DNA from 3 places in the Microbacterium sp. Y356 genome. Region 1 is predicted to be linked to each of the others. Evidence: predicted binding sites of a transcription regulator. Region 1 holds the regulator's gene; each other region holds the start of a gene.
The links. The regulator HrcA, encoded in region 1, represses chaperone genes, less so after heat shock. The targets are predictions, from matches to a motif close to TTNGCACTCGNNNNNNNCGAGTGCNAA.
Positions count from the first base shown of each region.

Region 2: the regulator HrcA is predicted to act here: its motif matches at 1,516-1,542, upstream of groL (chaperonin GroEL).
Region 3: the regulator HrcA is predicted to act here: its motif matches at 6,847-6,873, upstream of groES (co-chaperone GroES).

Region 1 is NZ_JCAIUE010000003.1:291,451-301,489, forward strand. Features, by position in the region: gene AC1C2Q_RS17030 (ABC transporter ATP-binding protein) at 1-95, opposite strand, end outside; gene AC1C2Q_RS17035 (ABC transporter permease) at 92-994, opposite strand; gene AC1C2Q_RS17040 (ABC transporter permease) at 997-1,980, opposite strand; gene lepA (translation elongation factor 4) at 2,219-4,069, shown strand; gene AC1C2Q_RS17050 (DUF1990 domain-containing protein) at 4,133-4,786, shown strand; gene hemW (radical SAM family heme chaperone HemW) at 4,786-6,003, shown strand; gene hrcA (heat-inducible transcriptional repressor HrcA) at 6,060-7,094, shown strand; gene dnaJ (molecular chaperone DnaJ) at 7,135-8,253, shown strand; gene AC1C2Q_RS17070 (16S rRNA (uracil(1498)-N(3))-methyltransferase) at 8,294-9,022, shown strand; gene AC1C2Q_RS17075 (HIT domain-containing protein) at 9,068-9,415, shown strand; gene AC1C2Q_RS17080 (PhoH family protein) at 9,465-10,039, shown strand, end outside.
Region 2 is NZ_JCAIUE010000002.1:106,729-116,767, reverse strand. Features, by position in the region: gene groL (chaperonin GroEL) at 1-1,479, opposite strand, end outside; gene AC1C2Q_RS14210 (LytR C-terminal domain-containing protein) at 1,590-2,165, opposite strand; gene AC1C2Q_RS14205 (DUF3263 domain-containing protein) at 2,224-2,481, opposite strand; gene AC1C2Q_RS14200 (DUF2332 family protein) at 2,491-3,483, opposite strand; gene msrB (peptide-methionine (R)-S-oxide reductase MsrB) at 3,558-3,968, shown strand; gene AC1C2Q_RS14190 (nitroreductase family protein) at 3,965-4,510, shown strand; gene AC1C2Q_RS14185 (DMT family transporter) at 4,749-5,663, opposite strand; gene AC1C2Q_RS14180 (aldo/keto reductase) at 5,776-6,762, opposite strand; gene AC1C2Q_RS14175 (SOS response-associated peptidase family protein) at 6,869-7,525, shown strand; gene AC1C2Q_RS14170 (hypothetical protein) at 7,627-7,764, shown strand; gene AC1C2Q_RS14165 (FAD-dependent oxidoreductase) at 7,746-9,134, shown strand; gene AC1C2Q_RS14160 (tyrosine-protein phosphatase) at 9,209-9,931, opposite strand; gene AC1C2Q_RS14155 (hypothetical protein) at 9,998-10,039, shown strand, end outside.
Region 3 is NZ_JCAIUE010000001.1:866,119-876,157, reverse strand. Features, by position in the region: gene flgK (flagellar hook-associated protein FlgK) at 1-254, shown strand, start outside; gene flgL (flagellar hook-associated protein FlgL) at 281-1,150, shown strand; gene fliW (flagellar assembly protein FliW) at 1,147-1,518, shown strand; gene tsaB (tRNA (adenosine(37)-N6)-threonylcarbamoyltransferase complex dimerization subunit type 1 TsaB) at 1,542-2,165, shown strand; gene rimI (ribosomal protein S18-alanine N-acetyltransferase) at 2,162-2,632, shown strand; gene tsaD (tRNA (adenosine(37)-N6)-threonylcarbamoyltransferase complex transferase subunit TsaD) at 2,629-3,699, shown strand; gene AC1C2Q_RS04185 (hypothetical protein) at 3,696-4,181, shown strand; gene AC1C2Q_RS04180 (hypothetical protein) at 4,271-5,377, shown strand; gene AC1C2Q_RS04175 (THUMP-like domain-containing protein) at 5,486-6,775, opposite strand; gene groES (co-chaperone GroES) at 6,960-7,256, shown strand; gene rarD (EamA family transporter RarD) at 7,399-8,322, shown strand; gene AC1C2Q_RS04160 (ABC transporter substrate-binding protein) at 8,505-9,773, shown strand.

The sequences.
Region 1 (10,039 bases):
TCGAGGTCGAAGGAGACGCCGCGCACAGCGTCGACCCGACCGGCCTCTGAAGCGAAGCTGACCGTGAGGTCGCGTACCGAGATGATGGCGCTCATGCTTGTCCTCCTGCAGCCGAGGTGGGATCGAGGGCGTCGCGCAGACCGTCGGCGACGAGCGCCATCGACACGGTCAGGAGCGTGAGCGCCGCTGCCGGGAAGTAGAACAGCCACGGCGCACTGGTGATTGTGTTCGCACCGGATCCGATCAGAGAACCGAGCGAGACATCAGGGATCTTCACGCCGAAGCCGATGAACGAAAGCCCGGTTTCGGCCATGACTGCACCGACGATGCCGAGCGTGAAGTTGATCACGAGCAGCGAGCCGATATTAGGCAGAAGGTGCCGCATCACAATCTTCATGCCGGAAACACCCATGTAGCGAGCTGCGTGCACGTACTCGCGTTCACGCAACGACAGTGCGGTCGTCCAAACGACGCGAGCCGGGAAGTACCAGCCGACCACGAAGATCAGGATCAGCGCGATGACCCGCCAGTCACCGCCGGACTTGTTGGACAGGAGCGACAGGATGAGGAAGCTGGGGATCACCATCATGAAGTGAATGATGGTGAGGGTGATCCTCTCGGTCCAGCCGCCGAAGTAGGCCGCAGCCGTGCCGATGATCGCAGACAGCACCGTGGTGCCCACGGAAACACTCACTGCGATCATGAGTGAACGCTGCAAGCCAATGGCGACCTGGGCGAAGGCATCGTTACCCGACGCTGTGGTGCCGAACCAGTGTTCAGCCGAGGGTGGACTGCTGAGGTTCAGGAAGTCGAGCTCGATGTGGTCGTACTTCGCGATGAGTGGCGCGATGATCGCGAACAGCACGAGTAGGAGGAATATCGCGATGCCAGCGACCGCCGGCTTGTTACGCATGAATCGTCGTGAGTACAACGTCCACTTCGACATCGGTTTGCTCGCGTCGAGCACGGGGTTCTCAATTGCGTCGATTGTCATGATCAGTTCACCCTCACTCGCGGGTCAAGCACGACGACCACGATGTCGGAGAGGATCGCTCCGAGCGCGGTCAGCAGGCCGGCGAAGGCGGCGACTGCGACCACACCGTTGATGTCGCTCTTCGTGATGGTCTCAATGAAGTATTTGCCCATGCCGTTCCAAGCGAAAATCGTCTCGGTGAGGATCGCGCCAGTGAACACCGCGGGGATGCTGAACGCAACCTGCGTAGCGACGGGGATGAGCGAGGTGCGCAGGGCGTGCTTGCGAATCGCCTGCGGCTTCGTGAGGCCCTTGGCGCGCGCAGTACGGACATAATCGGCGTTGATGTTGTCCAAGAGAAGCGAGCGCTGAAGGAAGTGCGTTCCTGCATAACCGACGATGACGAGGGCGATCGTGGGCAGGGTTATGTGTTGGAGTTTGTCTATAAGGACCGGGAAGAAACCCTCCACCCCCTTGCTGGCGGCGCCGGTCACGAAGAAGACGCGGATGCCGACAAGGTTATTCAGTCCGATGGCCAGTAGCACCAAACCCAAGGCTGCGACGATGATGTTGATATTCATCGTGATGATCGAGGTCGCCTGACCGATGCGGTCGGCGAGCTTGTACTGCCGCGATGCCGTGTAGACGCCGAGCGCGATGCCCAGCACGGTCATGATGACCGTTGCGCCGAGTACAAGCTCTGCGCTGACCCACATCCGGTACGCAACCTGCTCGTTGACAGACCCGCCAGTCGGGCTCACGCCCCAGTCCCATCGGAAGAGAATTCCGCTGAACCAGTTCCACCACCGCTCCCAGATTGGGACGGAGTCGCTGAGGTTGCGAGGCTCGAGCAGATTGACGATCTGCTCTTCAGACAGTGGTGGGCGCCGACCGACGTAGTTGTTCCGCGGATTGAGGAAGCCCCAAGCCAGGAAGAACGTGATGTTGGTCGCGATCACGATCATCAACAGCCAGCCGAGGGTGCGGCGCAGGAGATACTTGATCAAGGTTTTGTCTTTCTCTATTACAGACGCTCTCGGGATCTGCCGACTGGGCGCTGAGTCGGGATGTAGTCAAGCATCTTCGACCCGTTTGTGCGACCGATCTCCCTCAAAACGACTGATACGGAGTCGGGAGGAATATGACACTCGGTTTCGCTGAGACCGTGTAGGGCAACCTCGCGAGACTATCACCGGTCTGCGCGAATCGAGGATTAGGACCTCCTGACCGTACAATCGACAGGACATGTCACCACGCGCTCTCACCCCGCTCGCGCCTGCCGCGACCCCGGCTTCGCAGATCCGCAATTTCTGCATCATTGCCCACATCGATCACGGCAAGTCGACCCTTGCCGACCGCATGCTCCAGATCACGGGCGTCGTCTCCGATCGCGATATGCGCGCACAGTATCTCGATCGGATGGATATCGAGCGTGAGCGCGGCATCACGATCAAGAGCCAGGCAGTGCGGATGCCGTGGGCAGACAGCGAGCAGACCTTCGCGTTGAACATGATCGACACCCCCGGCCACGTCGACTTCACCTACGAGGTGTCTCGTTCGTTGGCGGCCTGCGAGGGTGCCATCCTCCTTGTTGACGCGGCACAGGGCATCGAGGCGCAAACCCTCGCAAACCTCTACCTCGCGCTCGAGAACGACCTCAAGATCATCCCGGTGCTGAACAAGATCGACCTTCCGGCGGCAGATCCGGAGAAGTTCGCCAAGGAACTCGCGAGCCTGATCGGCGGACGTCCGGAGGATGTGCTGCGGGTCTCGGGCAAGACCGGGGTCGGCGTCGAGGAATTGCTCGACCGGATCGTGCAGGAGATTCCGGCGCCGAAGGGTGACCCGGATGCCCCGGCGCGCGCGATGATCTTCGACTCCGTGTACGACTCCTACCGTGGCGTCGTCACCTACGTGCGCATGATCGACGGCAGCCTGGAGCCGCGCGAGCGCATTCAGATGATGTCGACGCACGCGAACCATGAACTTCTTGAGATCGGCGTGTCGAGCCCGGAGCCGGTGCCCACCAACGGACTCGGCGTCGGCGAAGTGGGCTACCTCATCACCGGGGTGAAGGATGTGCGCCTGTCCAAGGTCGGCGACACTGTGACCACCTCGCGGAAGCCGGCAACCGATGCTCTACCCGGCTACACCGACCCGAAGCCGATGGTGTATTCGGGTCTCTACCCGATCGACGGCAGCGACTATGGCGACCTTCGTGAAGCGCTGGACAAGCTGAAGCTGTCTGATGCGTCGCTCGCATATGAGCCGGAGACGTCGGTGGCGCTCGGCTTCGGTTTCCGCTGTGGATTCCTGGGGCTGCTGCACCTGGAGATCATCACTGAGCGGCTGTCCCGAGAATTCGATCTCGATCTCATCACCACCGCGCCGAGCGTGATTTACGAGGTCACCACGGACACCGGCGAAAAGGTCATTGTCACCAACCCGAGCGAGTACCCAGACGGGCGCGTCGCCTTCGTCACCGAGCCGATGGTGAAGGCCGCGATCCTGCTGCCGAAGGACTACGTCGGAACCGTGATGGAACTGTGCCAGTCGCGGCGCGGAACTCTGCTGGGCATGGAGTATTTCTCCGAGGACCGCGTCGAACTGCGCTACAACATGCCGCTCGGTGAGATCGTGTTCGACTTCTTCGACCATCTGAAATCGAAGACTCAGGGCTATGCAAGCCTCGACTATGAGCCCTCGGGCCAGCAGGAGGCCGACCTCGTAAAGGTAGACGTGCTACTGCAGGGCGAGGCAGTCGATGCGTTCAGCGCGATCGTGCATCGTGACAAGGCATACGCCTACGGCACACTCATGACGGAGCGACTGCGCAAGCTCATTCCTCGCCAGAACTTCGAAGTCCCGATCCAGGCGGCCATCGGTGCGCGCATCATCGCCCGTGAGACAATTCGAGCCCTTCGCAAGGACGTGCTCGCCAAGTGCTACGGCGGTGACATCAGTCGTAAGCGCAAGCTGCTCGAGAAGCAGAAGGAGGGCAAGAAGCGTATGAAGATGGTCGGACGCGTCGAGGTTCCCCAGGAGGCGTTCATCGCAGCGCTCTCCGGTGACGTCGAAGGCAAAGAGAAGAAGTAGTGATGTGACCCCCCGCGGCGAGTGGGGGTGATCACTCAGGTAACCCGAAGTAGTCTGGAACTCATGCGGCGCGGGACTTTCCGAGACGACACGGTTGATTATGCGGCCGTCGGGGCTACCCATGCCTCCGACCTGATGCAGTACCCGCCGGAGCGCAGTGTGCCGGCGGAGAATGCCTGGCGCCTGGGCAGCGGTGAAGACCGCTTCCGCACTGCGGGCGATGCACTCCTGTCTTGGACGGCTCAGCGGGCTGCTGGCCTCACCCTCGAGGATGTGCGCCCTGCCGCTGGACCGGCTTATGCCGGAGTGAGCTTTGACGCAGAGGGAAACCCCGTCGCGCCAAGCAAGCGCGAGGTCGAGCAGCGCTTCGACGCCGAGGGCACCCCGTTCGTGGGTGCCGGTATGACGTTGCGGCTGCGCGGACGCGTCTCAGGGATGCGCGCGGACGCAGAGCTTCGTGTGATCTCTGTCACAGAGGACGCTCGTCGGATCGGATTCGTGCTCGGCACGGTGGGTGGCTCGGTCGTCAGCGGCGAGGAACTGTTCGAGATCGACTGGCGCGAAGACAACGACGAGGTCTGGTTCACGGTTCGCGCATTCGACGCACCCAACTCGCTGCTCTATCGATTCGTACCTGGGCTGGTGAAGCGTCGCCGTAAGGAGCTCTTCGCACGGTACCTGCGCGCAATCTCTCCGCTGTACACGACACCGCTCTGATGGCGGGTCCACTTCCGCTCGGGGATCCAGCGCCGTCAGATGGCCGATTTCCCGAAGATCTTCCTGTCGATCTGAGCGTGCCGTTCTCGGCATATCTGCATGTGCCGTTCTGTCGGGTGCGTTGTGGCTACTGCGACTTCAATACATACACTTCGGGCGAGCTGCGCGGCGCACGGCAGGACGAATACGCCGACACGCTCGCGGTCGAGATCGCGCTGGCTCGACGTGTGCTGGCGGATGCTGGCGCGCTGCGACCCATGGACACCGTTTTCTTTGGTGGGGGCACGCCGACGCTGCTTCCGGCGGGCGACCTGGCTCGGATGCTGGACACTGCGGTGGATGCGTTCGGTCTGAGCGACGGCGCCGAGGTCACGGTCGAAGCAAACCCCGACACCGTGACGCCTGACGTCGTTCGCACACTGGTGGATGCTGGCGTCACCCGGCTCTCGGTGGGCATGCAGTCCGCTGTGCCGCATGTGCTCGCGGCGCTTGACCGCACGCACCAGCCAGAGAACGTCCGCACTGCAGTTGAAGCGGCGAAGGACGCAGGCCTCGCTGTCAGTGTCGATCTGATCTATGGCGCGCCGGGGGAGACTCTCGGCGATTGGGAGGCGTCGCTGGATGCCGCCCTCGAGCTGGAGCCCGATCACATCTCCGCGTACGCGCTGATCATCGAGGACGGCACGAAGCTTGCCCGTCAGATTCGTCGCGGTGAGGTGCCGACGCCTGACGATGATCTGCAGGCCGATATGTACGAGCTCCTCGACGCTCGTCTCGCCGCGGCAGGTTTCGACTGGTATGAGCTGAGCAACTGGGCGCGAAGCGCCGAGCAGCGCTCGCGCCACAACCTGGCGTACTGGCGCGGGAGCGACTGGTGGGGCTTCGGACCAGGGGCGCACAGCCACGTCGCTGGACTTCGTTGGTGGAATGTGAAGCATCCAGCAGCGTATGCGCAGCGCCTGGCGGCATCCGAATCGCCCGCCGCCGGAACAGAACGACCCGATGCCCAGGCTCACCTGCTCGAGCGAGTGCTATTGGAAAGTCGACTCGCTGAGGGAATCGCGGTCACCGCTATTCCTTCTCAGAACCGCACCCGGGTGGCGGGGCTGATCGCCGATGGGATGGTAGACCCGGAGGCCGCGCTCAAGGGACGCATTCGTCTCACGTTGAAGGGGCGACTCCTGGCTGACGCCGTGGTGCGCGAGCTCACTGACTAGCACTACGGGTAGAATTGGCACTCCGAGTATGTGAGTGCCAGACGGGAGGGCGAAAAATGGTCACTGAACGCGGACTTGAAGTCCTCCGAGCTATCGTGCAGGACTACGTCGAGACCCACGAGCCCGTTGGCAGCAGATCGATCGTCGATCGGCATTCCTTCGGCGTCTCAGCCGCGACAATCCGCAACGATATGGCGCTCCTCGAGGACGAAGAACTCATCGTCGCGCCGCACACCTCATCGGGGCGCGTGCCGACGGACAAGGGCTACCGGGTCTTTGTGGATCATCTCGCACAGTTGCGACCGCTCTCTGGCTCCCAGCGCACTGCGATTGAGTCGTTCCTTGCCGATCCTGCCGATCTTGATGATCTGATGGCGCGGACCGTGCGCGTACTCACGCAGGTCACCGGGCAGGTTGCCCTCGCGCAATACCCATCTTTCGCGCGTGCACATCTCACGCACATCGAGCTGGTGACACTCGCGCCGAACAGACTGCTGGTGGTGCTCGTGACCGATGCCGGAGGTGTGTCGCAGCGCATCGCGGGGCTGCCGATCGAACTCGACGATGCTGATGTCGCCGTGCTTCGCGCTCGTCTGTCTGCGCTGCTGACCGGCCAATCAGTACGCGAGGCTACTGACCGAGTGCAGTCGATGATCACCACGCCCGACGCAACCCGCACCGATATCGCGTTGCGCGTGGTGGCGGGCATCATCGGCGAGGAGCTGGCCGAGTTCCGTCAGGAGCGGCTGGTCATGGCAGGGGCGGCGACTCTGGCCAAACGCGAACAGGACTTCCGCGGTAGCATCCATCCTCTCCTCGAAGCAATCGAGGAGCAGGTGACGCTCCTGCGGCTCATGAGCGAGATGGTGACCGACGAGCATGGTCTGGCGGCGAGTATCGGCACGGAGAACGAACCGTTCGGGCTACCAGAGGCATCTATCGTCGCGAGCAACTATCTCACTCAGGGGGGCACTGCGCGCGTCGGCGTAATGGGCCCCACCCGGATGGACTATCCGAGTAATCTCGCTGCGGCACGGGCTGTCGCCCGTTACCTGTCACGGATGCTCGACGAAGACGAAGCGAGCCGCTGAAGCGGATTGCACGCGTGCACGCACACGCAGAAAGGTGATTGTGGCGGACCACTATGAGGTCCTCGGAGTGTCACGTGACGCAACGACGGACGAGATCAAGAAGTCGTATCGGAAGCTTGCACGGCAGCTGCACCCGGACGTGAACCCGGGAGACGACGCTGCTGAGAAGTTCAAGCTCGTAACCCACGCGTACGACGTGCTCAGCGATGACGACTCACGTCGCCGCTATGACATGGGTGGCGGAGACGGCGCCAACAACGGTGGCGGAGACTTCGGCGGGTTCGGAGGCTTCGGCGACATCTTCGAGACGTTCTTCGGGGCGCAGGGCGGTGGCCGCGGCGGTCGGCCTCGGTCACGCCGTGAGCGTGGGCAGGATGCGCTGGTGCGCGTCACCCTCGATCTCGGCGATGTCGTCTTCGGTGCGCACCGAGACATCGAGGTAGACACCGCGGTGCTGTGCGAGACGTGCAACGGTTCGTGCACGCAGCCGGGTACATCGCCGGTGACGTGCGACATCTGTGGCGGCTCTGGGCACGTGCAGCGTCAGGTGCGAAGCCTGCTCGGCAACGTCGTGACCTCACAGCCATGCGGCACCTGCGAGGGCTACGGCACAGTCATTCCGCATCCGTGCGGCACCTGTGCAGGTCAAGGACGCGTGCGCTCTCGCCGCACCGTCTCGCTGGACATTCCGGCCGGCGTCGAGACCGGTCTGCGTCTGCAGCTGCCCGGCTCCGGTGAGGTCGGCAAGGCGGGTGGGCCTCACGGCGACCTGTACGTCGAGGTCACTGTCTCGCCCCATGCAGCGTTCAGTCGCGATGGCGATGATCTGCTTGCGACGCTCGAAGTGTCGATGTCGGATGCGATTCTTGGCACCGAAACCTCGATCGACGGTCTGGATGGCCAGGTGGATCTGGAGATCCGGTCTGGCGTGCAGTCCGGTGACGTGCTCACGATCAAGGGCCGTGGGATCACGCCGTTGCGAGGCAACCAGCGTGGCGATCTGCGAGTCGGTGTGCAGGTGGTGACCCCGACGAAGCTCGATTCTGCGGAGCGTGCGCTGATCGAGGATTTCGCCAAGAAGCAGAAGGCTCCAGGGCCGCAGCTCGCACAGTTCCAGCAGGGGCTGTTCTCGAAGCTGCGCGATAGGTTCCGGCACTGATCGTCTGTTCGCTGATCTGAGTTTCTGAATCGGAGGCCTCGTGGCTCTGCACTTCCTCGTCGAGAGCTCGTCGACTGCCGCTATCGGCGACGTCGTGTCGTTGACCGGTGCTGAGGCCAAGCATGCGGCGGTCGTACGTCGGCTGCGCGTGGGGGAGTCGGTCACGATCGGTGATGGGTCCGGTGTGTGGCTCGAGGGCGCGGTCACCGATGTGTCGGCGTCGCGTGTTGACGTGCAGATCACTGAGCGCTCCGAGCAAGAGGCTCCTGCGATCCGGCTGGTGCTTGCGCAGGCGCTGGCCAAGGGCGATCGTGATGAGCTTGCGGTGCAGGCGTCGTGCGAGCTCGGCGTAGACGAGGTCGTTCCGTGGCAGGCGTCGCGGAGCATCTCCCGCTGGGAGGGCCCGAAGGCGGTCAAAGGCCGCGAGCGTTGGGCGACGATCGTGCGTGAGGCCGCGAAGCAGGCGCATCGCTCCTGGGTGCCCGGGGTGTCGGCGCCGCTCACCACTGCGCAGCTGATCGCACGCAACGAAGGACAGCGGATGCTGGTGCTCGACCCGACGGCGACCACCAGGCTGTCGTCGATCCGCGCGGATGAGCGAGACATCGTGCTCGTCGTCGGCCCGGAGGGCGGCATCGCACCCGAGGAGCTTTCGAAGTTCGAGACGGCTGGCGCAGAGCGCGTTCGACTGGGTGACACGGTGCTGCGCACATCTACCGCAGGCCCCGCGGCGATTGCTGTACTGTCGGCGGCGCTCGGCCGCTGGTGATGGTGTCTCAGGCCAAGGGATACACGCCTCGCCTAAGATGGACATATGACGGAACCCTCGATCTTCACCCGCATCCTGGGCGGCGACATTCCCGGTGAGATCATCGCGTCGACCGATCGGCTCTTCGCTATCCGCGACATCTCACCGCAGGCGCCGGTGCACCTGCTTGTGATCCCCAAGACCGAGCAGTACCGTGACGTCGTCGAGCTTGCCGCTGGCGACCCCGCGCTGCTGGCCGAACTCATCGCGTTCGCGAACAAGATTGCGGCTGAGCACTCTGACGGTGATTTCCGCCTCGTGTTCAACACCGGTGCGAACGCGGGCCAGACGGTTTTCCACGTGCATGCGCACATCCTGGCCGGCGGTCTGACGGAGAAGAGCGTCGGTGCCTGAGCCCGAACAGAACAGCGTCACCGAACGCATCTACGTCGATGGTGTGGCCATGGTGCGCGTGCTCGGTGCACAGGACCGGCTGCTGAAGATGCTTGAAAAAGAGCACCCAGATGTACAGGTGCTCGTACGCGGCAATGAGATCACTCTCGCCGGAGACGCAGCGCGCGTCGCGGATGCCAAGACCCTCGTGGAGGAACTGCTCATCATGACCCGTGACGGCCACGATCTCGCGCCCAGTGACGTCGAAAGCTCGGCGCGGATGCTGCGCCAGGAAGACGGCCCGCGTCCGAGCGAGGTGCTCGGCGAAGCCATTCTGACCACGCGCGGCAAGGTGATCCGTCCGAAGACGCTCGGCCAAAAGGAATACGTCGACGCGATCGAGGAAAACACGATCGTCTTCGGCATCGGCCCTGCCGGAACCGGGAAGACCTATCTTGCGATGGCGAAGGCAGTGCAGGCCCTTCAACGCAAGGAGGTCGCCCGCATCATTTTGACGCGTCCGGCCGTAGAGGCAGGGGAGCGGCTGGGGTTCCTTCCAGGGACCCTCAACGACAAGATCGATCCGTACCTGCGCCCGCTCTACGATGCGCTGAACGAGATGATGGATCCGGAGCTCGTGCCGCG
Region 2 (10,039 bases), on a different contig from region 1:
GTCGATGATGCCAGCGGCGAACATCTCCACGTACTCACCGGTTGCGGCGTTGAGGCCGTGACCGCTGGGAAGCTCGGAGACCTTGTGAGCGACAACACCGGGCTCGAGACCGGCGTTGAGCGCGATCTGCTTGAGCGGAGCGGAGATGGCGACGCGAACGATGTTCGCACCCGTTGCCTCGTCACCCGTGAGCTCGAGAGCATCGAGAGCCTTCGTACCGGCCTGGATGAGCGCGACGCCACCGCCGGGGACGATGCCCTCTTCGACGGCTGCCTTCGCGTTGCGAACGGCGTCCTCGATGCGGTGCTTGCGCTCCTTGAGCTCGACCTCGGTTGCAGCTCCTGCCTTGATGACCGCGACGCCACCAGCGAGCTTGGCGAGACGCTCCTGGAGCTTCTCACGGTCGTAGTCGCTGTCGGTGTTCTCGATCTCGCGGCGGATCTGGGTCACGCGACCCTCGATCTGCTCGGTCTCGCCAGCACCCTCGACGATGGTGGTCTCGTCCTTGGTGATGATGACCTTGCGCGCACGGCCCAGCAGGTCGAGGGTCGTGTTCTCGAGCTTGAGACCGACCTCTTCGCTGATGACCTGAGCACCCGTGAGGATCGCGATGTCCTGCAGCTGAGCCTTGCGACGGTCGCCGAAGCCGGGAGCCTTGACGGCAGCCGACTTGAAGATGCCGCGGATCTTGTTCAGCACCAGAGTCGCAAGAGCTTCGCCCTCGACGTCCTCGGCGATGATGACGAGTTCCTTGCCGTCCTGGATCACCTTGTCGACGACCGGGAGAAGATCCTTGATGTTCGAGATCTTCGAGTTCACGATGAGGATGTAAGGCTCCTCGAACACGGCCTCCTGGCGGTCTGCATCCGTCACGAAGTACGGGTTCAGGTAGCCCTTGTCGAAGCGCATGCCCTCGGTGAGCTCAAGCTCGGTACCGAAGGTCTGCGACTCCTCGACGGTGACGACGCCTTCCTTGCCGACCTTGTCGATCGCCTCGGCGATGAGCTCGCCGATCTCGGTGTCGGCGGCGGAGATGGATGCCGTGGCGGCAATCTGCTCCTTGGAGTCGATCTCCTTCGCGCTGGCAAGCAGCTCAGCGGTGATCGCTGCAACGGCCTTCTCGATGCCGCGCTTGAGCGAGATCGGGTCGGCGCCGGCTGCGACGTTGCGCAGGCCTTCACGGACGAGTGCCTGAGCGAGGACGGTCGCGGTGGTGGTTCCATCACCTGCGACGTCGTCGGTCTTCTTGGCGACCTCCTTGACGAGCTCCGCACCGATCTTCTCGTACGGGTCGTCCAGCTCGATCTCCTTGGCGATCGACACACCGTCGTTAGTGATCGTGGGAGCGCCCCACTTCTTCTCAAGCACGACGTTGCGGCCGCGCGGGCCGAGGGTCACCTTGACAGCGTCGGCGAGGATGTTGAGGCCGCGCTCGAGACCGCGACGGGCCTCCTCATCGAAAGCGATGATCTTTGCCATGAGTTTTGTCGTCCCTCCTGGACGTAGACGTTCTGGTTAGCACTCACAGTACGAGAGTGCTAACGCCCATTCTGGCACTCGACCCCATCGAGTGCAAGCTACGGAGGCGACTATTCCGCGGGAGTCTCCGCAGACTCGGGAGCGGCGGCCGTACGGTCGAGGCCGATGACGACAACGAGTTGCTTCTGCTCCGGGTCATTCGGGTTCGCGTAGAAATCGCTCTGCTCGACCTGAGCCCCACCGATCACATCGGCAAGTCCGATCGCTGCGAGCTGATCAGCGTCTGCCACGTAGTAGACGGTGGTGTCAGCGAAGTCCTGCGAATCGGCCGGTCCGTTACTCACAGCTTCTGCGGGCCAGCCGGCATTGATGATGGCGTCCCGCATCAGCACGTCCAGACTCTCTTCCGGCGTGGCGTTGTACACAAGTACCGAGTAGGACGTGTCAATGATGCCCTCGACATCGGGCGCGGGCGCTCCGGAGGAATCCGCACCGGGGAACAGAGTGATGCGTCCCATCAGCATCAACGCGACGAAGATGCCGACGACGACGATCACGAGTGCGGCAACAAAAGACCACAGCAGCACGACCCAGCCGTTCATTCCAGGGGCTTCGGCTCGATGCGCTCCTACGCGTCCAGAGGAACGGGGAACATCATCGAAGCGATCTTTGACGGGCTGAGGCACTCGTCGATGTTATCTGGCGGGGCCTTGGAATCCACACATAGTGCGCAGTCGGCGTCGCTCAGCCCGCGAATCCACGCATTCGCGCCACGCGCTTATCCGTTCTACTCTCGCGCAGCCGACGCAATCGTCGCACCAGCAGAGGGTCATGATCGAGCGCCTGCTCTGTGTCGATCAGCCGTCCGAGCAGTTGGTAGTAGCGCGCAGGACTCATGCCGAGCTTCGTGCGGATCGCCTCTTCCTTCGCGCCGCCGTGCCGCGGCCATGCGGCTTCCAGCGCGAGGATCGCGCGGTCGCGATCCGTGAGGTCTCCGAGCATGCGTCCAGGCTAAGGGCGATTCCCCGGCGAACCAGCGCGCCACTCCCACCAGCGCCCCAATGGGTCGGCGGCCGCACGCACTTCCCCGTCGACTGCGACGACGAATCCCGGCCAGGTGCTGGCATCCACCGGCGGATGCCAGGCGTCATGAAGTTTCGGCGCATCAATGGTGATCCAGCGCGCTGGCAGGTGCTGCAGTTGCGTGATCAGCGACTGCCGCCGCGCCCAGGGAATATGGGCGAGAACGCCGGGCGTTGTGATCACGAGCGTCGCGCCTGGTGGAGCGGATGCAGCGAGCGCCACCACCTGTTCCCCGGCGTCACCGCGCACCATCGTGGGAGGATCTGCCGCAACGATGTCGAGCGCGGCCGTGATCCGCGCCTCCCGACCTGTCTCCCCCGGCCAGACGAGTCCCTGCAGCCAGGCACGATCTCGCGGGTCGCTGGCATCGAGCGGATCAAGGTCGATACCTGCACGCCAGACGATCTGAGGCATCCGCAGCGGCGGGATCTCCCCACGCACCTCGCTGGTGAGCACGACTTCAGAGGGTCCGTCATCCGGATCGAGAGCCGCACGCAGTCTGCCGTCGGCGCCAACGAAGCGATAGGAGTAGCGATCTGGGTAGAGGCAGAGGCCTCCGGACGCGCCGATCTCGAGCAGCGCGATCGGCCCGTCGATCTCGGAGAGCACCGGCAGCAGGGGCGCGAGGCGCAGTGGCTCGTTTGTCTGCACCCGGCGCGCAGAGCATTCCGCGACGATCTCGTCCGCGTGAGCGAGAAGAAACGCCCGCCACGTCTCGAAACCCGCCAGCGGTGCGCCCAGCATCCGCGTCACTGCGAACACCAGCGGGGGCTGCCGATGTGTATCAGGGATGCGGGCGAGCACCGCCTGCACGTCGGCATCAGCGGCGACTCCCGCAGCCCATCCCTCGTACATCACGGAGCGGCCTGGCGCTTCCTCACGCGCGAAACGGTCGTAGCGTTCGCGCACAGCATCCGTCATCCACCCATTCTCACCCGATGTTTGACCTTCCATGCCTCGGCGCGGTGGACAATAGAAGGGACACAGGAGGTCTGATGGACTACAGCGTGAAGAAGACGGATGCCGAATGGCGCGAAGAACTCGGCGACGAAGAGTTCGCGGTACTGCGCGAAGCCTCGACCGAACGTGCCTGGACAGGCGAACTGCTCGATGAGACGCGCGGCGGCCTCTACACATGTGGCGCCTGCGGAACGGAGCTGTTCAAGAGCGGCACCAAGTTCGATTCCGGATGCGGATGGCCGAGCTTCTACGAGTCGATCCGCCCGGAGGCAGTGCAGCTCATCGAGGACACCACGCTCGGCATGAAGCGCACGGAGGTGCGTTGCGCAAACTGCGGTTCACACCTCGGCCATGTGTTCCCTGATGGTTTCGGCACGCCCACCGGCGACCGGTACTGCATGAACTCGCTGGCGCTGAACTTCACGCCCGAGGCACCCGAGGCGTGAGCGCGCTCGACGCGGCCCTCGCACGGCAATCCTGGTCGAAGGTCACCGAAGACGCGCCGACCAGCGACGAGCTGTTGCCGCTGGTGGCCGCGGCAGGTCGCGTTGCAGACCATTCCTCAATGCGACCGTGGCGGCTCATCGAGTTGCGTGGCGACGATCGGTTGGCGCTCGGGAAGGCCATCGCGAAGGCGGAGGGTGACAAGAATCCGTCGTCAAAGCCACTGCGTGCCTCGCTGCTGATCGCGGTGGTGGCCAGCTACCGCAAGAGCGAAAAGGTGCCGCGGTGGGAGCAGGAGGCTGTCGCCTCCGGCGTTGCGCACACACTCAGTCTGCTCTTGGATGAGGCCGGCTGGGGCGTGTTCTGGCGCACCGGCGGCTACACGCGCTCGAAGGCCGTCGCGAAGGCGCATGGGCTGAAGAAGAACGAGGAACTGCTGGGGTGGCTTTACGTCGGCGGCAAGCCGGAGCGTAAGAGGCCTGGGCGACGCAAGAGCGTAAATGCTCGCGAGCTACTGACCCGGATGCCCTCGAAGAAGAGGTAGCCGCGGCAGGCGCGCGGCATCGTGCCCGGCCACCGGCCCGCCTGCTTGCTTCCCGGGCGGGGGCCGCACATGGTCGCATCCTGCGCACCCACGCGGCAAAGTGCACCACCCCACCCGCGGCCCCGCTGCGGCCCGTTCGGGCAGGGGTCACACATGGTCGCATCCTGCGCACCCACGCGGCAAAGTGCGCCACCCCACCCGCGCGGCTCCTGCCAAGCGCGGGACATCCCCGGCGATCTCAGCGAGTCCGGCGCCGCCAGGGCATGGCCACGACAACGGATGCCACGGCCACAATGATCATCGCGATCAACTGCCACATTGCGGGGCCCGCTGCTGCCGGCCACAGCAGGTCGATCACGACAGAGGTGACGAGCTGTCCGAGCACGGAGCCGAGTCCGAGCAGCAGCACACCGGTGTGGGCGACGATCGCTGCTCCCAGCAGGATGTACACGAATCCGAGGAATCCCCCGACGTACAGCCACGGTTCGAGGGGCAACGTCTGCGGCATCCCGCGCACAGCGACGCTGACGCCCGCCGCGATGCACAGCACCAGTGTTCCCGCGATGAAACTCATCAGCGTCGCCGTCATCGGAGACTGCACCCGTCGGGCAAGGCGTCCGTTCGTTGCTGCCTGCCACGCGATGCCGATGCCGGCGGCAAAAGGTAGCAGGAGCAGCCACAGCGGGGTCGTGGCGAGTACATCCCCGCCGAGCGAGATGCCGACCGCGCCGAGCGCGAAGACACCACCGAGCACGCGCCCCGGTGTGACCGCGACGACGCCGGCCGGTCCGAATCCGATGCGGTCGAGCACGAGGCCGTGCAGGGTCTGACCGGCCACAACGCCGACGGTGAAGAGCGAGACGCCGAGCACACCCGCCGTCACGCCCTGCGTCGAGACTGTGAGCGCACCGCAGGCGCCGCCGAGCAGCATCCATGGCGGGATGGTGCGCGAGCGGATGCCGCGCCACAGCCGACCGGCCCCGGCGCGCGTTGAGGGCAGCAGAATCGTGACGACGATGAGGACGACAAGTCCGACGCTGAATGAGATGAGACCAGCGACGATGCCGTCGTCGATGCGGACTCCGAGCACGCCGTTGATCCGCGCTTGGATCGCAGTCATCACTCCGATTGCGACGGCGCCGCCCAGCGCCAAAGGCGCGGACAACGTACGGGTCTCAGTCACTCGTGCACACTACCCGAGCAGAGGTCGTTCCCCTGACCACCGGATGTCCGCGATTTAGCGATTCGCGCCGGCAGTCGTGTGGCTACCAGGCGTACGCCTCCGGCGCCTGCCCACCGGGACCGGGGAAGATCACGTCGAGCTTCTGGAGATCGTCTGTGCTGAGTCGAATATCCAGCGCCGACACTGCCGATTCCAGTTGAGCGACCGTGCGCGGCCCGATGATCGGCCCAGTGACGCCCGGCTGGTGCAACAGCCATGCGAGGCCCAGCGCAGACGGAGTCCAGCCGCGCTCCTGCGCGAAGCTCTCATAGGCGTCGACCTGCGAGCGACGATCGTCGCGGGCGCTCTTGACGCGGTCAGCGTTGGACCGCGCCTTGGCGTCAGATGACACTCCGCTGAGCAGGCCACCGGCCAGCGGCGACCAGGGAAGGATGCCGAGGCCATAGTTCTGGGCCGCGGGAATGACCTCGAGCTCGATCGATCGCTGGGTCAGGTTGTAGAGCGACTGCTCGCTCACCAGACCGAGGAAGTGTCGCTGCTGCGCGATCTCGTTGGCCTGGGCGATGTTCCATGCCGCGAAGTTCGAGCTTCCCGTGTAGACCACTTCACCCCGAGCTACAAGAACCTCCATGGCTTGCCACAGTTCCTGCCAGGAGATGTGGCGGTCGATGTGGTGGAACTGGTATAGGTCGATCCGATCGGTCTGCAGCCTCCGCAGCGACGCGGTCGCCTCACGGCGGACCTGCCATGCGGATGCGCCACGGGCGTTGACGGCATCACCGTCGGGGCCGGGATCAGCCATCGGCGAATGCACCTTCGTCGCCAGCACGATGTTGTCGCGGACACCTGGGCGGGCGGCGAACCAACGACCGATGATCTCCTCCGTTGCTCCACGCCCGGCGGAACCCCCGTATCCGTTTGCCGTATCGATGAAGTTCACGCCCAGCTCAAGGGCACGATCCATGATTGCGAACGCGTCCTCTTCCGAGGTGCGATCGCCGAAGTTCATCGTGCCCAGAACGATTCGCGAAACAGAGGTCCCGGTACGACCGAGATACGTGTAGTCCATGCGAGCCATCCTCACACAGCGTCAGGGAGCGAGGGCCGCACACACTACCCAAACAGAAGCCACTCTTCTGACACTGAATGTCGGTGAGCGGGGCTACTCTTGCCGCATGTGCGCAAGCTACGGGCTGGACCCTCGGTTTGACGATCGCGAGTATCAGGAGGTCGTCGATTCCGCCGTACTCGAGGGGCTTCGGTCTTGGGCGGCGCGCAACGACGGTGAAATTCTCCGCCCGACGGGCAAGAATCTGCGGAACCTGAACCCTATTGTCACTGGTGTTTCGAGCCTGGAGCTCGCCTGGTGGGGGTACTTAGTGAGCGGCGCACCGGCGAGCTTCGCGTCGATCAACACTCGATCCGAACGACTCTCGGGCAGCAAGGGCTCGCTCCCGGATCGCGCGATTGTCCCGGTCTCATACTGGCGCGAGATGGCCAAGCCATCGCGCGTCTGGCATCACTTCACCGCTCCGGAGAACACTCTGCTCGGGCTTGCCGCGGTGACCCGACCTGGTCGCGCCGCCGACGGGACGGACTACACCTGCTACAGCATCGTGATGCAACCCGCCGCGCCACACCTGGAGCACATCCACGAGCGGATGCCGTTGCTGATCAACCCGGGCTTCGCGGAGGAGTGGCTCGAAGCGTCGAGTCCCGGAGGGGACCTGATCAACGCGGCGATCGCTGCGGCTTCGCCGTTCAATGAGAGGATCCGAGCCGCCCCCGCAGATGGCGAAATCCCGCCAAAGGATTCCGCCCAACTCTTCTAGACGGAGAGAAGCCTAGGGGCAAGCTAGCCGACAAAATTCGCTCACCGTTCATTGCCTCAATGTTGACCGAGCTATGGTCAGCTCATCAAAATGAGTAGCCCATGAACTACACGACCCCGCTGCGCCGCGACATCGCCGAGTTCCCCGGCACAGGTGTACTGGTGAGCGTTGGGGTCCGGTCCGCGATCGCAGCAGCGCGCCTCACGAAGGAGATTCCTGCATGTCCCATATCGCTGTGATCGGCGGCAGTGACGCAGGCATCTCCGCCGCCCTGCGCGCGCGGGAGATCGACCCGGATGTCGAGGTGACGGTGGTCGTCGCTGACGCCTACCCGAACTACTCGATCTGCGGGATCCCCTACTACTTCACTGGCGAGGTCGCTCCCTGGCAGTCCCTCGCGCATCGCACCCACGCAGACCTGGAAGCGACCGGCATGAAGCTACGGCTGAACACGCTTGCCACGGACATCGACATCGCCGGGCAGAGGCTCACCGTCCGCGACCAGTCCGGAGCTGAGTCGACGATTGCCTATGACGAGCTCGTCGTCGGGACCGGAGCGCTCCCGTCTCACGCCGGGATCTCAGGCCTGGGCCGGCTGGGACCCGAAGACGGCGTCCATGTCATCCACTCGATGGGCGACACGTTCGCACTCGACCGGCACCTGACCGAACGGAACCCGGCCTCGGCGATCATCATCGGTGCTGGCTACGTCGGCCTCGAGATGGCCGAAGCATTCGTAGCCCGCGGCATGCATGTCACGCAGTTGCAGCGCGGACCTGAGGTCCTCTCCACCCTCGACTCCGAACTCGGCGGCCTCGTCCGCACGGAGCTCGAGGAGCACGGCATCACCGTCCACACCGACACCCTCGTCGCCGCGATCGAGAAAACCCCGGCCGGCCTCGTCGTCACCGGCACCCGTGACGGGCAGTCCGTCACGCACACCGCGGACCTCGTCCTCGCCGTCGTTGGCGTCCGCCCCAACACGACACTCCTCGAGCAGGCGGGCGCGACCCTGGGCGCCGGGCGCGCAGTCGTCGTCGACCAGCAGATGCGCACCGGCCTGCCGCACGTGTTCGCCGCCGGCGACGGCGTCATCACCCACCACCGGCTCCTGGGTGCCACCTACCTGCCACTGGGGACCACCTCGCACAAGCAGGGCCGGATCGCCGGGGAAAACGCGCTCGGCGGGACCGCCCGGTTTTCGGGCTCCGTCGGCACCCAGGTCGTGAAAGTCTTCAACCTTGTGGCCGCCCGCACTGGCCTCCGCGACCAGGACGCCGCAGTCGCCGGCCTCTCCCCGCTGACGGTCCAGTCCGTCGCGGACGACCACAAACGCTACTACCCGGGGGCGCAGCCCATCACCATCCGGATCACCGGCGACACCGCGAGCGGGCAACTGCTGGGCGCGCAGCTGGTCGGCCGGCTCGGCACGGAGACCGCGAAACGCGTCGACACATACGCCACCGCTCTGCACGCTGGCCTCACCATCGCGCAGGTCTCCGACCTTGACCTCTCCTACACACCCCCGCTCGGCTCCCCGTGGGACGCCGTCCAAGTCGCGACCCAGGCATGGACCCGAACCCACACCCGAGTCGTGATCCCTGCATGAGCATCCGCTGATGCGCGCGTTGCAGTGCCACCGCGGGGAACGACAAGGGTGAAGCGGATCGACTTTTCTGACGATCAGCGCGGCGGCAGCAGTTTCTGGCGGAGCTGATCCCGCACGGCCGCATCGACGCCCGCTTGCTCCAGATAGGCCAACGCCCCACCGTGCTCGCTGTCGAGCCAGTCGAACGTCTCGTTGAGTAATTCGGGCGGCGATCCCGCAAGCACCTTGACGAGGTTGTCCGTGATCGGCACGCGGAACCGTCGCACTTTGCGTAGCATCCGCTCTGTCCACACGCCCGACAAATTTGCCGCGGTGGCTGCATAGTCGGCCACGATGACATTGCGGTCGATGTCGAGCGCGGTGAGGATGAGCGCCGACACCAGGCCGGTGCGGTCCTTGCCCGCGGTGCAGTGCACGACGACCGGGCCTTCGGCGGATGCCACAGCACGGATGACCCGTCCGAGATCCTGTTGATGTCGGGTGAGCACCACCTCATAGACGTCACGAAGTGTGAGCGTGCTCGGATCGACTTTGCGCGGTGCACCATCGATCGGAACAGCGAGATAGGACGCACCGGTGCCACGCAGCCTGTCGCGTCCGCCGATACGTCGATCGAACCCCGATCGCAGATCAATGACCTGGCTGATTCCGAGTTCTTTGAGTCGCTCGCGCCCCGCGCGGGTGAGCCGGTGCAGGGCATCCGATCGGTACAGGCGACCGGGTCGCAGTACACCGGGGGCGACCTCGCGAAAGTTGTGCGTGCCTGGCACGTCGAGACGGGTGACGGAGTCGTCCATGTCGCCATGCTAGCTGCGGCCGCACCGACGTCGGATATCGTGGGGCGTCACGCCAGGGAGGAAACCATGTCCGACGAAAAGTCCCGCCCGCGCGCGCTGCGCGATGGC
Region 3 (10,039 bases), on a different contig from region 1:
ACGCGCTCTGGGTAGATCAGATCACGCGCCTCGGAGTCACGACCGCCGGCGATGTGCAACGGGCGCAACTCTCCGAGAACTCCGCCATCACCGCCGTGACAGCGCAGCTGTCGGTCGCCGCGGTAGACGGCGACGAGGAGACCATCAACCTGCTCACATACCAGACCGCTTTCCAGGCGGCCGCTCGAGTCATGACGGCCGTTGACGAGGCGCTCGACGTGCTGATCAATCGCATGGGCGTCGTCGGACGCTGACCGGAAGGACGACCATGATCTCCCGCGTGACCTCATCGACCATGACGCAGGCCAGCTTGCGCCAGTTGCAGACGAACCTGTCCGAGCTGTCCAGACTGCAGGAACAGGCGACGTCGCAGCGCGCGTTCGCCACGATATCCGAGGACCCGGCCGCCGCTGCCGCCGCACTGGGATTGCACGCCGCACAGCGGCGCAACGAGCAGTACGCACGCAACATCGACGACGCCCTGGCCTGGGTGACCACAGCGGACACGGCGATCAGCGCCAGCACGGCGTTACTCAATCGGGTGCGCGCCCTCACCGTGCAGGGCGCCAACGACGGCGCGATGGATGCCACGGCGAAGGAGGCGATCGCCGTGGAGCTGGAGGCGATCCGCGCCGAGCTGCTGACGACAGCCAACACGAAGCTGCTCGGCCGCTCAGTGTTCGCCGGCACTTCTGATAACGCAGCGTTCGACGCCGGCTACGCGCACTCCGGTATCCCCGGATCCGAGGTCATGCGCCGGGTCTCCGATGGTGCGTCCGTCCGCGTCGATGCGGACGGGGCCGAGGTGTTCGGCACCGGAGCGGGGTCGGCGTTCGCGCTCATCGACACGATCATCGGCGAGCTGCGCTCCGGGACGAACGTGGGTCCCCGTCTCGGCGACATCGACGACCGGCTCAGCGCTATGCTCGGTGCTCAGGCGGCAGTGGGCAGCCGCCAGTTGCAGATTGAGCGCGCCAAGGAGGCGACCGTGCAGAACTCGGTGTCGCTGGAGACAAGGAGAGCCGCAGTGGAGGATGTCGATTCCGTGGAGGTGCTCGTGCAGCTGCAGGCGCAGGAACTCGTCTACCGCTCTGCGCTGTCGGTGACCGCACGGGTGCTGCAGCCGTCGCTGATGGACTTCCTACAGTGAGCGCCGCACTGAATTTCGTCGCGCCGCCCCCAGGGCTCGCGCCGCACACGCACTTCGCGCTGGCTCCGATCGACGGCGCTGACGGCCTGTTCACACTGCGGTCGGTCGACGACGCCGACCTGCGGCTCTATCTGCTTGATCCGCAGATCGTGCTCACCGACTACGCACCGACTCTGACGGATGAGCACGTCGCCGAACTTGCGCTTACATCCGCAGAAGACGCGATGCTGCTCGTGGTCGCGCACCCCGGTGCCGAGGGCGTAAGCGTCAACCTGCTCGCCCCCGTCGTCATCAACAGAAAGACGGGCGCCGCAGCCCAGATCATCCTGGAGGCGCAGGACTACCCCGTGCGCGCTCCACTGGGCTGACCGAGAGCCACTACCCTGGAGAGGTGATCCTCGCTGTCGACACCTCGCTGGGCTCGGCCGTCGCTATCGTCGACGGTGAAGGCCGTCTGCTCGCTGACGCCTCAAACCTCGACCCGCTCGGGCACGCCGAAGTCATCGGCACGCTCCTCGAGCAGGCGCTGACGGAGGCCGGCACAGAAGCAATCACGCACGTCGTCGCAGGCATGGGCCCCGGCCCCTTCACAGGTCTGCGCATCGGCATCGCGACAGCTCGCGCATTTGCGCTCGGCCGCGGCATTCCGGTCGTCCCGGTTCCGAGCCACTTCGCTGCGGCTCTCGCAGTGATCGAGGCGGAATCCCCAGACACCCCGTTCGCGATCGTCACGGATGCCCGCCGCCGCGAAGTCGCGATCAGTGTGTTCGATGGCCTCGACGCCGACGGCATCCCGAATCTCATAGCTCCTACGGTGCTGGTTCCGCGAGCAGACTCGGAGGAGCGGCTCAGCGGCATCCATGCCATCGAGGTCGCCACTCTCGATGCCGCGGCACTCGCCAGGGTCGGCATCCGTGCGTTGAACGCCGAACGCGAGCTGACCGGTGCCGAACCTCTTTATCTCCGCCAGCCGGATGTCACCGTTCCCGGCGCCCCGAAACGCGTGAGCTCATGACCCTCCGCATTGCGACTCCTGGTGACATCGACGCGATTATGGCGATCGAGAACGCCTCCTTTCCGACAGACGCGTGGAGCGCCGAGTCGATGGCAGCGGAACTCGCCACTGACTTCAGCCACTACCTCGTCGACGAGGATGCTGGAGACATCATCGGCTACGCCGGGCTCCGATCGATTCGCGGAAATGCGGATGCCGACATCCAGACCATCGCACTTCTCGAGGCGCGCAGGGGAGAGGGGCGTGGGCGTGCGCTCCTGCGCACACTGCTTGCCGAAGCATCCACTCGTGGAGCCCGCGAGGTGTTTCTGGAGGTCCGTGCTGATAACCCTGGCGCTGAGAAGCTCTACCTCTCGGAGGGCTTCGAAGAGATCGCCCGCCGCCTGCGGTACTACCAGCCCGACAATGTGGACGCGATCGTGATGAAGCTCGATCTGCGGGCGTGGACAAAGGAAGAGACAGCATGAGCGAGCCACTGGTCCTCGGCATCGAGACGAGCTGCGACGAGACGGGCATCGGCATCGTCCGCGGACGCACGCTGCTGTCGAACACGATTGCCTCGAGCATGGACGAGCACGCCCGTTACGGCGGCGTCGTGCCAGAGGTCGCCGCGCGCGCGCACCTCGAGGCCCTGAAGCCGTCGATTGAGGCCGCGCTCGCCGAAGCGCAGGTTCGCCTAGAAGACCTCGATGCCATTGCTGTCACGAGCGGCCCAGGCCTCGCCGGCGCGCTCATGGTCGGGGTCGGTGCGGCCAAGGGCCTCGCCGTCTCGCTCGGCAAGCCGCTCTACGCGGTGAACCACCTCGTCGGACACATCGCCGCCGATATCGTCACACCCGATTCTGAGCCACTCGAGTATCCGACGATCGCGCTACTCGTCTCGGGTGGACACACCTCGCTGCTGCACGTGCGCGACCTCACCACCGACGTTGAGCTGCTCGGCGAGACGATGGATGACGCCGCAGGCGAAGCCTTCGACAAGGTCGCCAGGTTGCTGTCGCTGCCGTATCCCGGCGGGCCCGAGATTGATCGGGCCGCGGTCGGAGGAGACCCGAAGGCGATCCGCTTCCCGCGCGGACTCTCCAAAGCGCCGGATATGGTGAAACACCGCTACGACTTCTCGTTCTCCGGGCTCAAGACCGCTGTCGCTCGGTGGGTCGAGCGTTGCGAGGCAGAGGGCAAGCCGGTGCCGGTCGCCGATGTGGCGGCGAGCTTCCGTGAGGCTGTCGTCGACGTGCTCGTCACCAAGGCGCTCGCCGCCTGCGCCGACCTCGGGGTGCCGCGACTGCTGCTCGGCGGCGGTGTGATCGCCAACAAGCGTCTGCGCGATGTGGCCGTCGAGCGTGCCGAAGCGGCAGGTGTCACCGTGCGCATCCCGCCGTTGTCGTTGTGCACCGACAATGGTGCCATGATCGCCGCGCTCGCCGCTGACCTCATCGCATCAGGACGTCGCCCGTCGACGCTCGCATTCGGGGCAGACTCGACGCTGCCGGTCACCGAGATTCAGGTCGCCGAACGAGCGGATGCCACATGAGCGAGCCGAAGGATGTGCCAGGCAGCGATATGCCAGCCGGCGGGCCGACCTTCGAGGAGCCGAGCTCCGAGGTTGAGCGGCCGGCAGGCACAGCACGGATGCCTGGCGTGCCCCGTGAGGGATACACGAAGTTTCCCACCGGTCCGGTCGGCGTCGAACCCGTCATCGCCAGCGGCCCGGCTGACACAGCCGGCATGCCCGCTGTGCAGTGGGCTCCGTATGACGCGACCCTCAGCGATGACAATACTCGCCTCGCACCGTGGGCACTTGTCGCCGCGATCGTTGCCCTGGTCGCATCGTGGTTCGTCGGCTGGGGCATCCCTCTCGCGATCGTCGCGGTGGTGGCCGCGATCATGTCGCTTCGTCGCCCGGTCGAGAGCCGTGCGATCGCGCGCTGGGCGCTCGTGCTCGGGATCGCCGCCACGATTTTCAGTCTCGGGTGGCTCATCTGGGCTGCGATGCAGTTCGAGAAGCTCGGATAGCGGATGCAGACCGCCGCTCACAGCTGGGCGCGAACCCGCCGTGCACCTGATCGTGCATCGCAGCATCGACGAATGACATGATCGAACGGATGCTTGACGAATCTGAGACCGCGGAGCTGCGGTCGCTTCAAGAACGTGCGTACGGACGCGATGGAGGTCTGACCGCTGAAGACGCGGCGCGACTGCACGAGTTGGAATCGAAGCTGCGGCCGACGGTTCCATCGGTCGTTGCGCCTGTGGTGGTGTCCGACCGTGCGGCGGGCTCAGTGGGCGGACCGGTCTCGGTGGCTGAACCCGTCGAAGTGGTCGAGGTTTCACCGGCCACCAAGGTCGAGGCCGGGCCGGACTCCGCGTCCGAAGCATCCGCTCCACCACGCAGACGCCGTCGATGGCCTGCATTCGCCGCCGCAGGCGCCCTGCTTATCGGGCTGGGTGCCGGATGGATGCTCTGGGGCTGGAACACGGCCGAGTTCGCCCTGGCCACCACTCATTCCGAACAGCGTGCCGAGCTGGAAGCGAGCGGCGACTACGACCCGGGAACAGTGGTCGCGGTGGCCGAGAATCATGGCGTGGTCATCTGGCGTGCAGAACGCCAGGAGGGTGAGCAGCATTGCGTCATCGCGACTGCGGCATCCATGACGCAGAGTGGATGCGCGACGATGGACGACACCAACATGGGAGGCGCCAGCGCCACCATCGCCGTGCCAGAAGGCGACGCGTTGGCGGGGCAGACGCTTTCGGCATACCTGTTTCTCTCAGCGACCGGAGAGGTCGTGCCCACCGTCCAGATCTGGGACCAAAATGAGTCCACCTGGGAATCGCAGTTCACCGAGGAGGAGCTTGAGGCCATCGGCCGCCTCGAAGCAGAGGGCTTCGAAGCCACTTCGCTCAATATTCTCGGCTACGACGGCGATACGCCGATCTGGACGAGCTGGGGCAGCGAAATGTGCGTCATCGCAGAATCTGACGATGGGATCGTGTCGGACTGCCTACCGACCAGTGAGACGCCGCCGACGGAACTAGCTGTTACGGCATCCGTGGGTGGAGTCCTGACGCAGTACATCATGATCCAGACCGAACGGCGCGGCCAGCAGCTCACGATCGTGCGGAGCCCGGACGTTCAGGAAGCCGAAGTCGAGGTTGAGCTCGATGTTGGCGACAAGGTCGAGATCGAGCTCGACGATAAAACCGGCTGAAATTGAGGTGGTGGGGGAATGATCTCCCGGCTTCAGCCCACCCGGGAGCCGGGAAAGTATTCTCCCATCACCACGGATGCCGGGCTCCCGCCTCGCGTGGCCGCCCGCTCAGACTCGGTCGGCGAGGATCGCCATCCGCTTGTCGCCGGTGCGCGTGAGGATCAGCGTCGCCGACTGCGATCCCTTGAGGTTCAGCTTCTTGCGGAACGCGGCGGGGTCGATGTCCATCCCACGTTTTTTGATCTCCAGAGTGCCGATGTCGTTTGCACGAAGCACGGCGTTGATCGACTTGGGATTCGCGGCCATGACCTCGCGCACCCGGAACGACTGCACGAACGGGCTCGTGAGAGCGGCGTCACCGGTGATGTAGGCGATCTTTTCGTCCAGCATCCCGGCCTCGAGGCTGCGTGCGACGTCGCCGATCAGGCGCGCACGGATGACCGCACCATCGGGTTCGTGCAAGAAGGCGCCGAGTTCACGGACGTCGGCGTCCTCGGCATCCGCCCCGCCGGTGAGTTCATGCGAATCCTCGCCGCGGATCACCAGCGCCGCCCGGCGGACACCTTCGCGAGCCAGCACGCCTGACCACAGCACGAGTTCGACGACGCTGCCGTCGGCGCTGACCCACTGTGCTTCGGCATCCGCGGGAAGCGCATCGCGGTCGTGCCCTGGGCCGAGTTTGATGCCCGTCGGAACTCGGGATGCGAGGTCGAAGGCCCAGTCGAGTGAGGGGGAGTAGTCGGATGCAGCGACCCTCCGCGTCTCGCCGTGACCTGCCGTCCGGCGAGCGGGGTCGAGCCAGACCGCAGTGCCGCTGCCTCGGAGATGTGCAGCTTCTTCGGGCGAATCGGCAGAATTGCTCCGAGGATGCTGCACATCTCCGAAGTTCGCGCCCGTGAAGTTCGAGCCGGTGAAGTTCGCGCTCACGAAGTCCTCGGCCGTGCCGTGCTGCACGGTCACTTCATCGCCGAACGGGGCCAGGTTGTAGGCGGCGATTGCGGCCGTTACTTCGTCCGCATCCACCGCGAGCACACTGAGGCCAGCGCCGGCGAATGCGAGTGCATCGCCGCCGATACCGCATCCGAGGTCGGCGACGTGTGAGATTCCGGCGCGGCGCATGCGTCCGGCGTGTCGTGCGGCGACTCCCAGACGCGTGGCCTGCTCGAAGCCGGCTCTCGTGAACAGCATCCGCTCGGCGAAGCCGCCGAACTTGGCTGCGCCCTTCGCGCGCAGATGAGCCTGGCCGACGACAGCCGATACGAGATCGGGGGAGTGGCCTGCAGCGCGCAGGCGGGAGACGGCCTGCGCGACCTCCGCCGTCGATTCGATCGTGCCGAGATCATCGAGCAGTCGGAGTCCCTCTGGGGTGAGCAGGGCAGTGAGCTCAGACATTTCCACGTGCCCAGCCTACGAGGCGACAGGTCACGGGCCTCATCGGCGGACGAAGATCTGGCTCAAGATGTCCAAAACTGGCACTCGCATTGCATGAGTGCCAGCCGACGGCATACACTCGAGTTAGCACTCTCGGGTTGAGAGTGCGAACAAGTCTTTCGTGTCAGCGTCAAGAAAGAAGAGGTAGACCGTGTCGGTTTCCATCAAGCCGCTCGAAGACCGCATCGTCATCCAGCAGGTCGAGGCCGAGCAGACCACCGCAAGTGGGCTGGTCATCCCCGACACTGCCAAGGAGAAGCCCCAGGAGGGCGAGGTTGTGGCCGTTGGCCCCGGCCGCATCGACGACAACGGCAACCGTGTTCCGATCGACGTCGCCGTCGGCGACCGCGTTCTGTACAGCAAGTACGGCGGTACCGAGGTGAAGTTCGGCGCCGATGAGTACCTCGTGCTCTCGGCTCGCGACGTCCTCGCCGTCGTCGTTCGCTAAGCGTTTCGACAAAAGCGTAGAAGGCCCGGATGCATCACGCATCCGGGCCTTCTTGCATTCCCCCGGACAGCTGCCGCTCGTTTCCTGCCAACATCACGCGCGCGTGCGACTCAAGGTCCGTGGCCGGGCATAGTGTGATCCAGTGATCACAGACCGCAGCAGCCAGTCCGCCGGTGTGGCATACGCGGGCGGGGCATATCTGCTCTGGGGTGTCCTGCCGCTGTACTTCCTGTTGCTCGTGCCAGCAGGCCCGTGGGAGATCGTCGCCGCGCGAGTGGTGTTCTCTTTCATCTTCTGTCTGCTGCTGCTGACGATCGCTCGCGGCTGGCGCAGGATCATCGCGATCATCCGACAGCCACGGCTGCTCGGCTGGACCGCGCTCGCCGGAGCGCTCATCTACGTCAACTGGCAGGTGTTCCTGATCGGAACCCTCACCGGGAATGTCATCGAGACGTCCCTGGGCTACTTCATCAACCCGATCGCGACGGTGCTGCTCGGCGTCTTCGTGCTGCATGAGCGCATCCGTCGATTGCAATGGGTCGCGATAGGTATCGCGCTGATCGCCGTCGTCGTGATCATTGTCGCCTACGGCTCATTCCCTTGGATCGCGCTGTCGCTGACAGCATCCTTCGGGATCTACGGTCTGATCAAGAAGAAGATCGGGCCTGCGGTGGATGCCGTGAGCGGCCTCACCCTCGAATCGTTCTGGCTTCTCCCAGTTGCTGTGGTTCAGCTCATCATCGTGGCGCAGACCACCGGCATCACCTTCGGTACCGAAGGGACGTGGCACACGTCTCTCATGCTGTTCGCCGGTATCGCCACCGCGGTGCCGCTGCTGCTGTTCGCCGCCGGCGCCCGCCGCATTAATCTCACGGTCATCGGGATGATCCAGTTCATGACGCCGATCATGCAGTTCCTGACGGGTGTGCTCATCCTGCATGAGCCGATGCCCGCCGAACGCTGGATCGGGTTCATCATCGTCTGGATCGCGGTGCTCGTCTTCGTCGTCGACCTGCTGATCGCTGCCGGTCGGGGCCGCCGCATCCGTCTTGCGCCGATCGCGTGATCCCCCGCGGGATCCGTCCCAGGGAGATGTCGTGATCCGACGCACGAAGATGTCATGTTCGTGAAACATTCGGTATCACACCGTTAACGCATCGCAACACACGGATGACGAGTTCGCGTATACGTTTAGGTCACGGACGGCGCCCGAGTCGTCCGGGAACCATGAACCAGCAAGGGAGCAGCATGAGCGTCTTCACACACACGCGCGCGCGTAAGATCCTGGGCGGTCTCGCCTTGGTCAGCGCGAGCGCGATTGTCCTGGCAGGGTGTAGCAGCGGGGGAACCCCTGCAGACCCGTCCGAAGAGCCGGCGGCGCCCACTGATCGTGAAGCTCTCACGCTCAGCATCGGTACCGTCCTTCCTCAGACCGGCCAGCTCGCCTACCTCGGCCCGCCCGAGGAGGCCGGTGTCGGACTCGCCACCGCGGAGATCAACGCGGCAGATCTCGGCGTCACTGTCGAGGTCGAATACGGCGACTCGGGTGACCCCGACAACAAGGCGTTCGAGACCACGGTCCCGCGTCTGCTTGACTCTGGTGTCTCCGCGCTGATCGGTGCGGCGTCCTCCGGTGTCACAAAGCTATTCCTCGACCAGGCAGTCAGTGCTGGCGTCATCACCTTCTCGCCGGCCAACACGTCGCCGGACTTCACCGAGTGGCCCGACGAAGGCCTCTACTGGCGCACCGCTCCGAGCGACCTGCTCCAGGGCGAGGTGCTCGCTACCGAGATCGGCATCGACGGCTACGCGAACCTCGGCATCATCTATCTCAATGACGCCTATGGTTCGGGTCTTGAGGCATCGCTGACCGAGAACTTCGAGGCCGGCGGCGGCACGGTCGTGGCATCCGAGGCGTACAACGCCAACGACACCTCGTTCGACGCGCAGATCTCGACGATCATGGCGCAGAGCCCTGACGCTGTTGCTGTGATCGGCTTCGAGGAGACCTCGACGATCGTTCCTGCATTCGTCTCTAGCGGGTTCGACGGCAGCAAGTTCTACTTCGTCGACGGCAACACACAGCAGTGGGGCGCCGACATGCCTGTCCCGATTGAAGGCAGCAAGGGAACTCAGCCTGGCCCCGTGCTTGCTGACGACTTCCAGCAGCGTCTGATTGATCAGTGGCAGGAGCAGTCGGGCAAGGAGCTCGTCGACTTCAACTACGCGGCTGAGTCTTATGACGCAGTCGTGCTGCTCGCCTTGGCGTCGCTCGCTGCGAACTCCACGGAGGCTACTGAAATCGCAGGCTTCCTGCAGGAAGTCTCCGGCGGATCAGGCGATGGTGAGAAGTGCGAGTCGTTCGAGGCGTGCGCCACGATCATCATTGATGGTGGAACCGCTGACTACGACGGATACTCCGGCGCGATCACCTTCGACGATAACGGTGACCCGACCGAGGCGACCATCGGCGTCTTCCAGTACGGCGCAGACAACATGCACACGCGCATCAACTGATACGCAGTGACACGAGGGACCGGATGCTTCGGCATCCGGTCCCTTTCGTGTGCGGTGGGTGGGGGCATTGCGGTGGCGTCTGGTGCATCCGGTGAGTGCGTGCTTCCGTCGTATCCATCGTGGGAAGGAAAACCCGGCTTTGGATGCCGTTAGAACCCAAGAGGCATCCGAAGCCGGGTTTTTCTTCCCGCATGGGCGCGAAACGGGGCGGATGCGCGAGGCGGGCGCCACGCGCGCCCCCGTGCCGGCACCCCGCGCCGCGGGCG